2 regions of the Nocardia terpenica genome follow, and region 2 is predicted to be linked to the other one. Evidence: predicted binding sites of a transcription regulator. Region 2 holds the regulator's gene; the other holds the start of a gene.
What was found. The regulator HspR, encoded in region 2, represses chaperone genes until heat shock. The targets are predictions, from matches to a motif close to ANNTGAGTNNNNNNNACTCANNT.

Region 1: a site for HspR is predicted at 4,698-4,720, ahead of lon (endopeptidase La). Genes of this name have one in related genera too.

Annotation. Positions count from the first base shown of each region.
Region 1 is NZ_JABMCZ010000002.1:1,629,870-1,638,195, reverse strand. Features, by position in the region: gene HPY32_RS19380 (DUF1707 SHOCT-like domain-containing protein) at 1-108, shown strand, start outside; gene HPY32_RS19375 (endonuclease/exonuclease/phosphatase family protein) at 112-903, opposite strand; gene HPY32_RS19370 (glycosyltransferase 87 family protein) at 1,104-2,321, shown strand; gene lon (endopeptidase La) at 2,318-4,654, opposite strand; gene HPY32_RS19360 (serine hydrolase) at 5,011-6,021, shown strand; gene HPY32_RS19355 (hypothetical protein) at 6,100-6,633, shown strand; gene HPY32_RS19350 (PrsW family intramembrane metalloprotease) at 6,630-7,790, shown strand; gene HPY32_RS19345 (zinc-binding dehydrogenase) at 7,747-8,326, shown strand, end outside.
Region 2 is NZ_JABMCZ010000002.1:1,956,791-1,965,116, forward strand. Features, by position in the region: gene dnaK (molecular chaperone DnaK) at 1-1,050, shown strand, start outside; gene grpE (nucleotide exchange factor GrpE) at 1,047-1,658, shown strand; gene dnaJ (molecular chaperone DnaJ) at 1,680-2,846, shown strand; gene HPY32_RS20865 (heat shock protein transcriptional repressor HspR) at 2,846-3,244, shown strand; gene HPY32_RS20870 (globin domain-containing protein) at 3,770-4,939, shown strand; gene HPY32_RS20875 (FAD-binding oxidoreductase) at 5,211-5,963, opposite strand; gene HPY32_RS20880 (FAD-binding oxidoreductase) at 6,182-7,354, opposite strand; gene HPY32_RS20885 (NADP-dependent oxidoreductase) at 7,536-8,326, opposite strand, start outside.

The DNA.
Region 1 (8,326 bases), 330 kb from region 2:
CCGGTGCTGCGGGTCGAGGGCCGGGTCAAGTCGGGGGCGGTCAAGGCCGAGTACCCGCGCCCGCCGCGCCGCTCGTTCTGGGCGTGGTTGCTACGGCGGCCGCGCTGAGGGTTAGTCGACGGTGGCGCGGACCAGGTTGTGGTCGGAGAGGCCGTGGGTGTTTTCTACGGTGATTTCGCGGATTGTGCCGTGGCGGACGGCGATGTGATCTACGTACTGCGACTTGGGGTCTGCGGAGGTGCGGGGGTGGGTGGGTAGTGCGGTCGGGGGGAGGTCGGCCACGGTGAAGGCGGGGCCCAGGGCCGCGGCGACGGTGGCGCGGTCGGCGTTGAAATCGCCGAGGAGGATGGTGCGGCGGCCGGGGGTGGCCAGTTCGGCCAGGCGGGCCAGCTGGCGGGTGCGGTGGAAATTCCCGGTCACGTGGGTGGCGATGACGACGGCCGCGTCGGTGTGGACGACCAGCGCGCCCTTGCCGGGATCGCTGGCGAAGGGTTCGGCGACGACCTCCCGGCTCGGCCCGGTGGTCAGCACCACCAGATATTCCGCGCGGTCGCGCAGCGCCGATTCGATTCGGCGCGAACGCGGTACGCGCGGATACCGCAGCGCGTGCAGCGTCCGGTCGGGCACCGCCGAGCGCAGGGCGGCGAGCTGATCGCCACTCACCTCCTGCAACGCGATGACCTCCTCGGTGCGCCGCGCCACCTGCCGCGCGATGGCCGCGATGCGATGCGGCTCGTCCGGCCACCGATTCGCCACGTCCCGATACCAATTCTCGGCATGGACGCGATGCAGAACATTCCAGGTGACCGCCGAGACCATGGTTAGTACGTAACCACGCCACCCACCGGAACGGGAGATGTCGAGCACACCCTGGGTCGGGCGTTCGACCAGAACATATGGCACACCGTAGTATCCGAGAAACTCCGCGATCACCATCCACGACCAGAACCGGGACCTGCCGTACAGATGAGCGAAATCCGTTGCGCCGACCCCCATCTTCGGGGCATGACGGCGGCGGCGGTGGTCACCTAGGTTCGGCTCTCGTGCGCACATCCCCGCTCACGTCCATACCCCGCACGCGCGCAACGCTTTTCGTGCTGGGTGTGACGGCGGTGCTGGCGGTGGTGCTGGTGTTCACGCTGGTCGATCCGTGGCTGGACAAGGCCGGGATCCTGGTCGGCGGGCTGGACGCGCACGTCTACCGCGACGGCTCCTGGAAGATCCTGCACGGCCATCCGCTCTACACCGAGCCCAGCGTGTACGGGCTGCTGTACACCTACACGCCGTTCTCCACGCTGGCGTTCCTCCCGCTGGCCGCGTGGCCGTGGAATTACGTCACCAACACCTGGCTGCTGGTGAATCTGGGGGTGTTGTTCGGCTGTGTGCTGCTGAGCTGGCGCATCCTCGGCTACCGACTGGATCGCAGGCTGGTGTCGATCAGCGCACTGCTCGCCATCAGCTGCGTCTTCGTCGAACCGGTGCGCACCACGCTGTACTACGGGCAGATCAATCTCATGCTGATGGCGCTGGTGCTGTGGGACTTCTCGCGCGCCGACCGCAGCAGGCTGCGCGGGCTGGGCGCGGGCCTGGCCGCGGGAATCAAGCTGGTGCCGCTGTATTTCGTGGTGCAGTTCCTGGCGCTGCGGCAGTGGCGGGCGGCCGTGACCGCGGCGACGGTGTTCGCGGCCTCGGTGGTCGGGACGTGGCTGGTGCTGCCGTCCGACTCGCGGCAGTACTGGACCTCGACGTTCTTCCAGTCGGATCGGATCGCGCTGGACACCCATCCGGCCAATCAGTCGCTGCGCGGCGCGATCGCGCACCTGACGAAACACGCTGCGCCGCTCGGGTTGTGGGCCGTGCTGTCGGCCCTGGTCGTGATGGCGGGGCTGGCCGTGTCGGTGGGTCTGTTCCGGCGGGGGGAGCGGCTGCTGTCGGTCGTCGTCGCCGGGATGACCGCGTGCGTGGTGTCGCCGTTCTCGTGGAGCCACCACTGGGTGTGGTTCGTGCCGCTGCTGGTCTACCTGGTGCATCGGGCACAGACGCGGCCGCTGTGGTGGCTGGTGGCGGCGATGCTGTATTTCTCCATCGGCGCGTGGACCTATCAGTGGACGCCGGACTGGGTGGTGGTCGGCTTCTGCATGTTCCCGCCGTGGTGGACCATCGCGCCGATCCTGATGAACTCCTACGTGCTCATCTATCTCGTGCTGCTGGCGGTCACCGGGGTGGGGCTGCTGCGAAAGACGAAGGGGCCGCGCCCCATCCGGGAGGATGAGGCGCGCCCCCGGTCCGGTGCGCACGAGGACGCGGCGGTCGGGTCCTAGGCCACGGCGTAGGCGGGCTCGGCGACCGGCTCGATGGCGTAGGCCAGGATGTCGGCCACGTCGGCGACCGGGCGCACGTCCAGCGCCTCGCGCACCTCGGCCGGGACCTCGTCCAGATCCGGTTCGTTGCGCGCCGGGATGAACACGGTCTTCAGCCCGGCCCGCTGCGCGGCCAGCAGCTTCTGCTTGACGCCGCCGATCGGCAGCACCCGGCCGTTCAGCGTGACCTCACCGGTCATGCCCACATCCGAGCGGACCTGGCGGCCCAGCGCCAGCGACACCAGGGCCGTGACCATGGTGACGCCCGCCGACGGACCGTCCTTGGGCACCGCGCCCGCGGGGAAGTGGATGTGGATATTGCGGTCCAGCACGCTCGGCTCGATGCCGATCTCCGCCAGGTGCGAGCGGACGTAGGTCAGCGCGATCTGCGCGGATTCCTTCATGACGTCGCCCAGCTGTCCGGTCAGGGTGAGCGAGCGCTCGCCCTCGGCGGCATTGGCCTCGATGTAGAGGACGTCGCCGCCCGCGCCGGTCACGGCCAGACCCGTGGCCACGCCGGGGACCGCGGTGCGCTCGACCCCATCGGGGGTGAAGCGGGGGCGGCCCAGGTAGTCCTTCAGGTCGCCGAGGCCGATGCTCACCGGCTCGGCGGGCGACGGGGTTTCGTGCTCCGACAGCCGAGTCGCGGCCTTGCGCAACGCCTTTGCGACCAGCCGTTCCAGCTGCCGCACACCGGCTTCCCGGGTGTAGTTCGCGGCGATCTCACGCAGGGCCTCGTCGGTGATCGAGACCTCCTCCGCCGTCAGCGCATTGCGTTCCAGCTGCCGCGGCACCAGGAAGTCGCGGGCGATGGCCACCTTGTCGTCCTCGGTGTAGCCGTCGACGGTGATCAGTTCCATGCGGTCCAGCAGCGGGCCGGGAATGGTCTCCATGACGTTCGCGGTCGCGATGAACAGCACGTCGGACAGGTCCAGATCCAGGTCCAGGTAGTGGTCGCGGAAGGTGTGGTTCTGCGCCGGGTCCAGGACCTCGAGCAGGGCCGCGGCCGGGTCGCCGCGGTAGTCCGAGCCGACCTTGTCGATCTCGTCCAGCAGGACGACGGGATTCATCGAGCCCGCCTCCTTGACCGCGCGCACGATGCGGCCGGGCAGCGCGCCGACGTAGGTGCGCCGGTGGCCGCGGATCTCCGCCTCGTCGCGCACGCCACCCAGGGCGACGCGAACGAACTTGCGGCCCAACGCGCGTGCCACGCTCTCGCCGAGCGAGGTCTTGCCGACACCGGGCGGGCCGACCAGCACCAGCACCGCGCCGGAACCGCGACCGCCCACGACCTCCAGCCCGCGCGCGGCGCGGCGGGCCCGCACCGCCAGGTACTCGACCATGCGGTCCTTGACCTCGTCCAGGCCGTGGTGATCGGCGTCGAGCACCGCGCGGGCGGCCGAGACGTCGGTGGAGTCGGTGGTCCTCACCGTCCACGGCAGGTCCAGGACGGTGTCCAGCCAGGTGCGGATCCAGCCCGCCTCCGGGCTCTGGTCGCTGCCGCGCTCAAGCCGGTCGACCTCGCGCAGCGCGGCCTCGCGGACGTGCTGCGGTAGATCCGTCTTCTCCACGCGGGCGCGGTAGTCGTCGGCGCCGTCGGGCTCGCCCTCGCCCAGCTCCTTGCGAATCGCGTTGAGCTGCTGGCGGAGCAGGAATTCGCGCTGGGACTTCTCCATCCCCTCGCGCACGTCCTCGCTGATCTTCTCGGTGACCTCGACCTCGGCGATGTGGTCCTTGGTCCAGGCGATCAGGCTGGTCAGTCGGGCGCCGACGTCGGGAGTGTCGAGCAGTTCGCGCTTCTGCTCGTCGGTCAGGTACGGCGCGTATCCGGCGGTATCGGCCAGCGCGGACGGGTCGCTGAGCCGGTTCACCGCGTCGATGACCTGCCACGCCTCGCGACGCTGCAGCACCGACACGACCAGCTTCTTGTACTCGGCGGCAAGCTCTTTCGTCCGCCCGTCCGGCGCGGGGTCCTCGACCGGTTCGGCCTCGACCCACAGCGCGGCCCCCGGCCCGGTCACCCCGTGGCCGATCCTGGCCCGGCGCTCGGCCTTCAGCACGGCCGCGGGCGCGCCTCCGCGCATCCGCCCCACCTGCTCGATACTCGCCACCACCCCGTAGGCGGCATAACCCTCGGCCAACCGGGGCGCCAGCAGCACGGCGTCCAGGTTCGCGGCCCGCGCGGCGTCGATGGCGGCCTGCGCCGACTCGTCCAACTCGATCGGCACCACCATCCCCGGCAGCACGATCGGATCGGTCAGAAACAACACCGGCAGTCGTTGTGGGGTACTCATGTGTTCAGCCCCTTCCAAAGCATGCCCTGGATGCTTCTTCCAGGGTTGAGCGATATCTACTCAACCTTGGGTCGGGGCGAGTTGTTCCGCCCGGGCGTTCACCGGCAGCGAACTACGACGGTCGACACCGAGGTGCACCCGCCGAAGATCCTGCTCATCCGGGGCCGGGCGGAGCTGGACGTGGTGGACGGCATCCCGGAGGTACCTGCCCCCCGAGCAGCACGGTCGAGGAACTGATCCGGCAGCGGGCCGAACGGCAGCGCGCCTGAGTCTCTGGCACGAAACCGAAGATCGGGTTAGGGTGCTGGATCGTCGGGGCGCTCGGGCGCCGGATTCGATCGATTCGCGAGGGCTCCATGGGGTTTCGGGTTGTGGCTGCGCGGCGGGCGGGCGTGGTGGCCGGGGCGGTGCTGGCCGCCGCGGTGACGGTGGGCGTGAATGTGCCTGCGGCGGGGGCCGATTCGATCGCCGATGCGTTGCCCACCGGGGTGGAGGCCAGCCTGGTCGTGTTCGATCGAGACAGCGGGACGGCCAGTGTGCAGTTCGAGCCGCACAAGCAGTTTCGGTCGGCGTCGGTGGTCAAGGTGATGATCGCGCTGGACTATCTGGAATCGCATGACCCGGCGGCCATTTCGGCGGACGACCGGGCTCGGCTGGAGGCCATGCTGCGGTCCAGTGACGACGACGCGGCCAGTTATCTGTGGGTGGAGAACGGGTGGGACGGCATCGTCACCCGGACCGTGGCCAAGCTGGGGCTGACCGATACCGCGCCGCCCGCCAGCCGCGGGATGTGGGGATACACCGCGATCAGCGCCGCCGACGTGGTGACCGTCTACCGCTACATTCTCGACCGGGCCGCGCCCGCGGTCCGCGACTTCATCATGGACAACCTGCACGCCTCCACCAAGTGCGGGCAGGACGGCTTCGACCAGTCCTTCGGTCTCGCCCGCGCCGTCGACCGGCCCCGGGCGGTCAAGCAGGGCTGGTCCGGATTCGGCGATGCGCCCGCGCCCGACAAGGTCTGCGCCCCCGGCAATCCGAAGCCGCCGATCCCGCAGGACGCGCTCAGCGCCGCCGCCTCCGGCCCGCTGAGCTTCGGTCCGGACGGCGTGCGGGAGAAGTGGAACTTCACCCAGGGCACCCCGCCCGCCGGACCGGCCATCGACCTGACCCGGCGCGCCATGCACACCACCGGCACCGTCGGCGTGCACGACGACCGGATCGTCGCGCTGCTCACCCTTGAGCCCACCACCACCTCGTGGGAGGCGTCGGCCCAGCGCATCACCCTGCTGACCAAGGCGGCCGACGTCGCCGACTGGGGACTGGCCACCGGGCTCGGCGACCACGACGGCTCGCCGGACCGCTGACCGCACGCCCGTGTTACGTGCGAAAACGACCGGCGCCTGACCTATCGTTGAAGGTCACCGGCCGAGAGGAGCCCGCGCGTGCAGCAGCGTCGTAGCCACGACTACCGGCCCGCGGCGGCGGTGCTCGGCGTCGTGGCCGCGCTGATCGCGATCCCGGCGGCGCTGGCGGTGGTGGTTCCCGAGCGCGAGGACGTGGTGCTGCCCGACACCGAGATCACCGTGACCGCGCCCGGCGAAAGCCCCGACACCGTCACCTTTCCCGGCCCGCCCGGATGGTCGCGGCGGCCCACCGGCGACCCCACCACCGCGGTGCTGACCGCGCCCGGCGGAGCGGTGCTGCTGGTGAACGCCGTCAACGGCGTCACCGACTTCCCGGCCGCCGCCGACTGGCGCCGGAAGGTGCTGGGGCTGCAGGCCTTTCCCGTCGAATTCGACGGCGGGCAGCTCACCACGCGCGGCGGCTTCGCGGGGCCCACCTGCGTGGGCGTGGATCGCGTCGGGCAGTGCGCGATCGTCGGGCACCGCAATCTGGCGGTGAGCGTGCTGGTCAGCGGCGACATGTCCGGCGGGGTGCTGAGCGCGGTCGTCGAGGCGCTGCGGGTGAAGTCATGAGCTGGTTCCAGCCGCGTTCGGCGCTGTTCTGGGTGTACTGGGTGGTCGTGGTCGGCGGGGCGCTGGGGCTGGTGGTCCAGGTGCTCCCGGTCGCGGCGGTGACCTGGTCCGGCATCCTGGTCGGCCTGCCGTTCGTGCTGACGAAGCTGCTCGCCATCGGCGCGATCATCGTGCTGCTGGACCGATTTCGCGCCCGGCGGCCGATCGTCACCCCGCTGATCATGGGCTTCGTCTGGGGCGCGGCCGCCGGGCCCGGCATCGCGATGTTCGCCAACGACAACAACATGCGGGTCGTGCAGAACGTCGCGGGGGACGCCTTCGCGGTGAACTGGCAGGCCCCGATCTCCGCGGCGATCGTGGAGGAGGGGATCAAGGGCGCGGGGGTGTTCGCGGTCGCCTGGCTGTCGCGGCCGCTGCTGATCCGGCCCATGCACGGGCTGCTGCTCGGGGCGTTCACGGGCCTGGGATTCCAGGTGGTCGAGGACGTCGTCTACGAGGCCAATGCCGGATTGCAGTCCGCGCAGGGCGATATCGCGTCCGCGGTCGGAGTCGGCATCCTGCGGCTGGCCACCGGCATCACCTCGCACTGGATGCTGACCGGCCTGGCCGGCATCGGCATCGTGGTGGCCGTCGGCGAGTCGGGCTGGCCGCGCGCCCGGCGCGCGCTGGTGTTCGCCACCTTCTATCTGCTCGGCGCCGCACTGCATTTCGGCTGGGACGCGCCCGCGCCGTGGAACGCCGGAGTCGGCAGCATCGTGCTGCGCACCCTCGGATACGTGGTGGTGTTCGCGGCGGTCTACGCCTGGGTGTTGCGCACCGAACAGCGGTGGTACCGCATGATCGTCGGGTGGGTGGTGGCGCGGGGGATGGCGCCGCCGGACGAGCTGGCGACCCTGGTGTCGTGGCGGTCGCGCCGCCGCGCCCGGCGGCAGCGGCGCGTACCCCACCGCGTCGCGCGGCAGCGCCAGCACGTGCTGCTGGACTGGGTGCAGATGGTAGGCACGAATCTGCGCATCGCCCACGGCCCCGGGGGCGATGTAATACTCGAAAGGTCGGCCGGGCCGACCGGTTTCGACGTGGCGACCACCGGTCGCCCCGACCCGCGAGGAGCACATGATCATGCTGGCCGCCCGCCTGCACCTGGGACCGGAACGTAGCCTGCGACTGGACGAGGTGCCGGTGCCCGAGCCCGGCCCCGACCAGGTCCTGATCAAGGTCCAGGCCGCGGGCGTGTGCCTGTCCGACGTGCATCTGCTCGATGGCACCCTCAACCCGGTGTTCCTCGACGGCAATGTGGTCACCCTCGGCCACGAGGTCGCGGGCACGGTGCACGCGCTGGGGCCGGGTGTCACCGCGGCCCGGGTCGGCGACCGAGTGGTGTTGCAGGCCGGGGAGATTCGCGGCGGGCGGATCTTCACCCGCGGCGTCGACTACGACGGCGGCTGGGCGGAGTACACCCTGGCCCGGATCGAGACCCTGGTCCCGATCCCCGACGATCTGCCGTTCGAGCAGGCGTGCTTCATTCCGGACGCGGTGTCGACGCCGTGGGCGGCCATCACCGAGACCGCGCAGGTCCGCCCGGCCGAGGCGGTCGGCGTCTGGGGCGTGGGCGGGCTCGGCGCGCACGGGGTGCAGCTGCTGCGGATGATCGGCGCGGCGCCGATCATCGCGGTCGACCCGCTACCCGCCGCGC
Region 2 (8,326 bases):
AACCCGCTGTTCCTGGACGAGCAGCTGACCCGCGCCGAGTTCCAGAAGATCACCTCCGATCTGCTGGATCGCACCCGGCAGCCGTTCCAGTCGGTCATCAAGGACGCCAGCATCTCGGTCAAGGACATCGATCACGTTGTCCTCGTGGGTGGTTCGACCCGCATGCCCGCGGTCACCGAGCTGGTGCGCGAGCTGACCGGCGGCAAGGAGCCCAACAAGGGCGTGAACCCGGACGAGGTCGTCGCCGTCGGCGCCGCCCTGCAGGCCGGTGTGCTCAAGGGTGAGGTCAAGGACGTCCTGCTGCTCGATGTGACCCCGCTGTCGCTGGGCATCGAGACCAAGGGCGGCGTGATGACCAAGCTCATCGAGCGCAACACCACCATCCCCACCAAGCGGTCGGAGACCTTCACCACCGCCGACGACAACCAGCCGTCGGTGCAGATCCAGGTCTACCAGGGCGAGCGCGAAATCGCCTCGCACAACAAGCTGCTCGGCTCCTTCGAGCTGACCGGTATCCCGCCGGCCCCGCGCGGCGTGCCGCAGATCGAGGTCACCTTCGACATCGACGCCAACGGCATCGTGCACGTGACCGCCAAGGACAAGGGCACCGGCAAGGAGAACACGATCAAGATCCAGGACGGCTCCGGCCTGTCCAAGGAGGAGATCGACCGGATGGTGCGCGACGCCGAGGCGCACGCCGCCGAGGATAAGCAACGGCGCGAGGAGGCGGAGACCCGCAACCAGGCGGAGTCGCTGGTGCACCAGACCCAGAAGTTCATCGCCGACAACGAGGACAAGGTCCCGGCCGACATCAAGGGCAAGGTCGAGGCCGCCATCACCGAGGCGAACGAGGCGCTCGAGGGCACCGACATCGCGGCCATCCGCACCGCCATGGAGAAGCTCGCCACCGAGTCCCAGGCGCTGGGCCAGGCCATCTACGAGGCGTCGGCCGCCGAGTCGGCCGCCTCGGGCAACGGCGCGGCCGCGAGCTCGAACACCGATGACACCGTCGTCGACGCCGAGGTCGTGGAAGAGCCGGAGAAGAAGTGACGGACCAGAACCCGGAACAGGAGCCGAACACCATCGTGGACAACTCCGCTCTCCAGGGTGAGGTCGACGAGGCCGCGGCGGATGCCGCGGCCCCGGGCCCGGAGGCCGGCGAGGACGTGCTCGCCGACGCCATCAGCGCCGAATTGGCCGAGCGCACGGCGGATCTGCAGCGACTGACCGCCGAGTACGCCAACTACCGGCGACGCGTCGAGCGCGATCGCAGGTCCGCGACCGATGCGGCCAAGGCGGCGGTGGTCACCGAACTACTCGGCGTCCTCGACGATCTCGACCGTGCCCGCGCGCACGGCGATCTGGAGTCGGGACCGCTGAAGTCGGTGGCGGACAAGCTGGCCACCGCGCTGCAGAAGCAGGGCCTGGAGGAATTCGGTACGGAGGGTGAGCCTTTCGACCCGACGCTGCACGAGGCCGTGCAGCACGAGGGCGAGGGCCGCGATCCGGTGATCGGCATGGTGATGCGCAAGGGTTACCGCTTCGGTGATCGCGTTCTGCGGCATGCGCTCGTGGGCGTGACCGACGGGGTGACAGACCTGGTGGAGACGCCGGGCACGACGAACGCTGGCTCGGATGCCGGCACCGACGAGGAGTAAACAGAAAGGGGGAGATGCCCGGTGAACAGGGAGTGGCTGGAAAAGGACTTCTACAACGAGCTGGGTGTTTCCTCCGGCGCCACCCCGGACGAGATCAAGAAGGCCTACCGCAAGCTGGCCCGTGACCTGCATCCGGACAAGAACCCGGGGGACACCGCGGCCGAGGAGCGGTTCAAGGCCGTCAGCGAGGCGCACGCCGTGCTGTCGGATCCGGACAAGCGCAAGGAGTACGACGAGGCGCGGCGGCTGTTCGCGAGCGGCGGCTTCGGCCGCGGCGGGTTCTCGCCCGGCGGTTACGGGCAGGGCGGCTTCAACGGCGATTTCAACCTGGGCGACATCTTCGGCGGTGCGACCGCCGCCGGGGACGGTGGCCTGGGCGATCTGCTGGGTGGCCTGTTCAATCGTGCCGGTGGCGCGCGCACCTCGTCGCGGCCGCGGCGGGGCAGCGATGTGGAGACCGAGACGACCCTCGGTTTCCGCGAGGCCGCGCAGGGCGTTACCGTCCCGCTGCGGATGACCAGCCCGTCGCCGTGCACCACCTGCCACGGCAGCGGCGCCAAGCCGGGCACCAGCCCGCGAGTCTGCCCGCACTGCAACGGAACCGGCGTGGTCAGCCGCAACCAGGGTGCGTTCGGATTCAGCGAGCCGTGCGACGACTGCCGCGGGACCGGGTCGATCATCGACGACCCGTGCCCGGACTGCCACGGCACCGGCATCCAGAACCGGACCCGCACCATCACGGTGCGGATCCCGCCGGGGGTGCGCGACGGACAGCGAATTCGGCTGGCGGGCCAGGGCGAAGCCGGTTTACGGGGCGCTCCCGCGGGCGATCTCTATGTCACGGTGCATGTCAGCCAGGACAAGGTCTTCGGCCGCAACGGCGACGACCTGACCCTGGTGCTGCCGGTCAGCTACGCCGAATTGGTGCTGGGCACCACGGTTTCCGTGCCCACGCTGGACGGCCGGGTCGGGGTCAAGGTGCCCGCGGGCACCGCCGACGGCCGGACCCTGCGGGTGCGCGGGCGCGGTGTGCCCAAGCGCGGTGGCGGCGCCGGTGATCTGCTGGTGACGGTGAAGGTCGCGGTGCCGCAGAAGCTGGACGACAATGCCACCGAGGCGCTACGGCGCTACGCGGAGGCGGAGAAGGTCGGCGGGTTCGACCCGCGCGCCGGATGGGCAGGTGCGTAATGAACGGTGATCCGAAGAGGTCGCAGAGCGGCGCCACCGAGTTCTTCATGATCTCGGTGGCCGCCCAGCTGGCCGGTATGCACGCGCAGACCCTGCGCACCTACGACCGGCTGGGTTTGGTTACGCCGCAACGCACCTCGGGTGGCGGACGACGCTACTCGACCCGGGACGTGGAGCTGCTGCGCGAGGTGCAGCGGCTGTCCCAGGACGAGGGCGTCAACCTGGCCGGCATCAAGCGGATCATCGAACTCACCAACCAGGTCGAGGAGCTGCAGGAGCGGCTGCGCGACCTGACGGCGGAGGTCGAGCGCCTGCGCGCCGGCTACCGGCCGGACCTCACCCCACCCCAGCGCAGCACCGCGCTGGTGGTGTGGCAGCCGCGCCACAAACGCCGATAGCCCGAAAGTAGTTGGAGCACAGCGCCCCTGGGAACAGGGGCGCTGTCTTCGTTTATGTGGCGGATCGGCATTATGCACGAATGCGTTTTGTTGCGAGTTATGTGCTGTACTTGCAAGTGCGGAAACATAGTGTCGGAGTGGGACGTTCGTGCTGAAATTTCTTGTGGCGTTGGCGTCGGTATTGCGGAGTGCTCGATAGGGGTCGATCGGTGTCGGAATCGATGCTTGGATCGAGTGGCGAGCAAGGCCACTGCAACCCTGTGGCTTTCGAGGTGGAAGCGCGCAAATCGGATCCGGCGCAGGCGGAGAGCCGCGGCGTGTCCTAGGCAAACGGTCGGTTTCCGGGGTTGGCCACGCTCGTTTTCCTCGTTTCACAAGAATTGCAAGCATGTTGTTCAAAAGGAACGTTCCGTGGCTGGCAAACCTCCCCTACACTCGATTCACATCGGCTGCTGTCGAGTGTCCCGCAGCACCTCACTCGCCGGCCCGCCCTGCGTTCTAGTGCGAAATGGGGTTGTGAGACAAATGGATTCGCGGACCGTCGCATTGATCAGAACAACGTTCAAGGCGGTTGCTGCGGAGGACGGGGGACCGGAGAAGCTCGCTCGGTCGTTCTACGCCATTCTGTTCACCGAGCATCCGTTCGTGCGCGACTTCTTCCCGGCGGCCCTCGACTCGCAGCGGGACCGGCTCGTCAAGGCCATCGCCTACGTGGTCGACCGGCTGGAGGAGCCCGACCAGCTCCTCCCGTTCCTCGCCCAGCTGGGGCGCGACCATCGCAAGTACGGGGTGTCGACGGAACACTATGCGGCGGTGGGTAAGTCGCTGCATGCCGCGCTGCGCGCCTACGCGGGCACTGAGCTGTGGACCGACGAGGTGGAGCGGGCCTGGAACGAGGCCATCGGCGTCATCGCCGAGACCATGATGCGCGCCGCCGACCAGGAGGACACGCCCCCGTACTGGACCGGCACGGTCGTCGAGCATCGCACGGTGCTACACAATCTCGTCGTGGTGCGACTACAGCTGGACCAGGCGATGTCGTACGCGGCGGGGCAGTACGTGAGCGTGCAGATCCCCGCCCGGCCCCGGATGTGGCGCTACCTGTCCCCGGCCATCCCCGCGAATGCCAACGGGGAGATCGAATTTCACATCCGCGGCGTCAGCGGCGGCTGGGTCAGCCCGGCCATGGTCGGGCGCACCGCGGTGGGTGACCGGTGGCTGCTGGGCTCGCCGCTCGGCGGGCTCGGCGTCCCCCGCAACACCCGGCGCAAGCTGCTGATGATCGGCTGCGGCACCGGAATCGCCCCGCTGCGCGCGCAACTGCTGGCCATGACCCGGCGCCGCTCGAACCCGAAGGTGCACCTGTTCGTGAGCGGCCACCACCCGTGCGACCTCTACGACCTGGAGACGCTCAGCAACCTGGCCACCGCCAACCGCTGGCTCACCGTCGTCCCCGTCACCGAGAGCGACGAAAACCCTTGGTGGAACTACGATTCCGGCGACCCGGACCCGGAATGGCCGGGCCTGGAGCCGCGCCGCACCGGCCAGATCGGCAAGGTGGTCGCCGGATACGGCCCCTGGACCGACCACGACGTCCAGATCGTCGGCCCCCCCTCCATGGTCCAAACCACCAAGTTCCGCCTCATGTCCGCGGGCCTGACCACCCACAACATCCGCCACGACCCACTGTTCTAGGCGATTCCGGCCAAAAGCACGCCGGAATGACGTGCGTGGCCGCTGCCCGGAATGGCGTGCGTGGCCGCTGTCCGGAATGGCGTGCGTGGCCGCTGTCCGGAATGGCGTGCGTGGCCGCTGTCCGGAATGGCGTGCGTGGCCGCTGTCCGGAATGGCGTGCGTGGCCGCTGCCCGGAATGGCGTGCGTGGCCGCTGCCCGGAATGGCATGCGTGGCCCCTGCCCGGAATGGCGTGCGTGGCCCTCGTCATCCCGGCATGCTTTTGGCCGGGATCAAACCCCCTCGTACCGAATGGCTTCGGCCGGGGTCCCGGTCTGGATCAATCGGTCCACCGTGGCTCGTGTCATGCCCGGCGAGCCGCACACCAGGACCTGATGGTTCAGCAGTGGGCCCATGTCGCCGACCACGTCGGCGAGGGTGCCCTCCAGCATCTCGTTCACGTCGAAGCCGATGTCGACGCGGGAGCGCTCGTACCACTCGTCGACCCAGTTCGGGTCCTCCGGGCTCTCCACCACCGGGATCACGGTGAGCCACGGGAACTTCTCGGCCAGCAGGTACAGCATGTCGGAGGCGTAGAGGTCGCGCGGGGAGCGGCCGCCGATGAACAGGTGGGTGCGCGGCGGCACCGGGCGGCGCGACAGGTCGTGCAGCAGCGCGCACATGGGCGCCAAACCCGTTCCGCCCGCGATCATCACGACATCGGCGGCGTTCTCGTCGACGCTCATCCAGCCCGCGGGCGCGCCCACCAGCCACTCGTCGCCCTGGCGGGTGTCGGCGACGATCGAGCCGCTGCACCAGCCGCCCGGCACGGTCCGCACGTGGAACTCCAGCTTGCCGTCCAGCGAGGGCGGCAGCGCGGGCGACAGCCGCCGGCGCAATCCCGGATGCTGCGGCACCTGCACTTCCAGCGACTGTCCCGCGGCGAACGGCACGAACTCCCCGATCAGCCGGATCACCGCCAGGTCGTGGCGCAACCGGTGGTGTCCCACCACGGTCGAGCTCCACTCCTGGGTGTCGAGCTGTATCTCGCCGGTCTCGTCCGGTCCGAGGGCCACTGGTATCCCCTATCACTCACACCGTCGTTCCGACGCGCCCTTGGCCGGAATCTACGGGAGATCCCGGCCAAAAGCACGCCGGGATGACGATGGCCCAGTACGCCGGGATGACGATGGCCCAGTACGCCGGGATGACGATGGCCCAGTACGCCGGGACAACAAGTGGTGCACGCCGAGGCGACGGTGAACTAGACCGGATCGGTGCTGATCACCGCGTCCGGCGTGCCGACCGCCAGCAGCGCGCGCTTGGTGTCGGCGATCATGCGAGCCGACCCGGCGATCTGGATCTGCCGGTCCGCCCAGGCGCCGAAGCTGGCCACCACCGCGCCCAGATTACCGATGAGCCGGCGGTGCATGCCGAACGGCGGATCGGCGGGGGGATACGGATGCCACCACGGGTTGGACTCGTTCTCGCACACCGGAACCACGGTCAGCCAGGGATTGCTCAGCGACAGCTGCCACATGTTCTCCACGTCGTACAGGTCGCAGGGGTAGCGGCCGCCGATGAAGAAGTGCACCCGCGGATTCATGCCGCGCCGCCCCATCTCGATCAGCTGCGCGCGCAGCGGCGCCACGCCGGTGCCGGACCCGATCATCAGCACGTCGCGGCCCAGGTGCGGGTCCACGTGCAGGCCGCCCAGCGGCCCGGCGATCTGCCAGGTGTCGCCGACCTGGGTCTCGTTCACGATGGCCGGGCTCACCCAGCCGGTGCGGACCTTGCGGACGTGGAACTCGATCTCGCCGTAGGGATTGGTCGGGATCGCGGGCGACAGGTAGCGCCACATCTTGGGCCGCTGCGGAATCGACACCGGTACGTACTGTCCGGCCTGATAGGGGATCGGGCTCTCGGACTGCAACCGCACGATGGCCAGGTCGTCGAGCACGCGGCGGTGGCCGACCACCGTCGCCTCCCAATACGGTTGCGATTTGTCGGAATTGGCGCCGATCGCCATCGACGCGGAGATGAGGATGCTGATGTCGCGCCAGCCCTCCTCCAGCTCGCGCGTCCAGATGTCCTCCAGCCCGGGCGACCCGTGATAGGTGCGGAACGCCGCGAGCAGGGCGCGGCCCGCGATGTCGTAATGGGCCGCCGCCACACCGTATTTGCGATGGTCGCGCGCCAACTGCTCCAGGAAGCGCTGGGCGCGATCCCAGTGCTCCAGGTGGTCGAGCACGAACCCGATGGCGGTGACCACCCGCTTGGGCTGCATATCCATGGCGGGCGGGAACAGTTCACGCAGCCGGGGATTCTCGGCGAACAGGTGACCGTAGAACGCGCTTATCAGCCGTTCGGGCCCGTTCGGCGCCTCGATGATCGACCGGAAGTTGGCGCGGACCAGCGCTGCCGAACGCGCATCCACGACGTCGAGCTCCCTTTCTGCGTAATTCGTTTCGGGGACCCGCCGCGTACCGGCGGCCCTTCGCGGTCAAGTATCCCTGAAAAAACCGTGGTCGCATGGTTATGGGCGGATCACACTACCCACGGTGATCGTCGGTGAAACGTGCGGGCGGCCCGGAGGGTTCCGCACGGACCCGCTCGGATCAGACCAGTAGGACCGTTTTGCCGCGCGCCCCCGGGGCGCCGAGCACCTGCGCGGCGTCGGTGAGCGGGCGGGTGGCGGCGATCGGGATCACCAGCTCGCCCTCGGCGGCCTGGCTCAGCAGGCGGCGCAATTGCGGTGCGCCGCCGGTGGATTCGATATTGCCGCCGGACAGGCCGCGGGCGCGCAGCCCGGCCTCGTCGACCGCGCCGAGCACGCTGTGCACCCGGCCGCCGGGCCGCACCAGGCGCAGCAGATCGGTGAGCGCCTCGGGCGAGGAGACCAGATCGAACAGCACATCGACACCGTCCGGATGGGCGCGCGCGACCGCGTCGCCGAGCGGGCCCGCGGTGTAGTCGATCACCTCGTCCGCGCCCAGGCGCAGCATCCGGTCGGTGTCGTCGGGGCGGGCGGTCGCGATCACCCGGGTCCCGGCGGTGGCGGCCAGCTGCACCAGGAACGAGCCCACGCCCCCGGCCGCGCCGACGATCAGCACCGTCTGCCCGGCGGCGAGCTCGGCGGTGTCGCCCAGGTCCAGCGCGGTCAGCCCGGCGGTCGGCAGGGCCGCGGCCTGGACGGTGGTGAGCTCGTCCGGGATGTGCGCGATGGTGCCGTTGGCGGGCGCGGCGATGTAGTCGGCGAAGGTGCCGTGACCGACCGGAGCGGTCAGGAAGCGGCCCACCACCCGATCGCCGACCGCGAAGGCCCGCACGCCCGCACCCACCGCCGAGACCGTGCCCGCGCCGTCGACGCCGGGGATCATCGGAAAGTCGTGCGGGAGATGATCTTTCA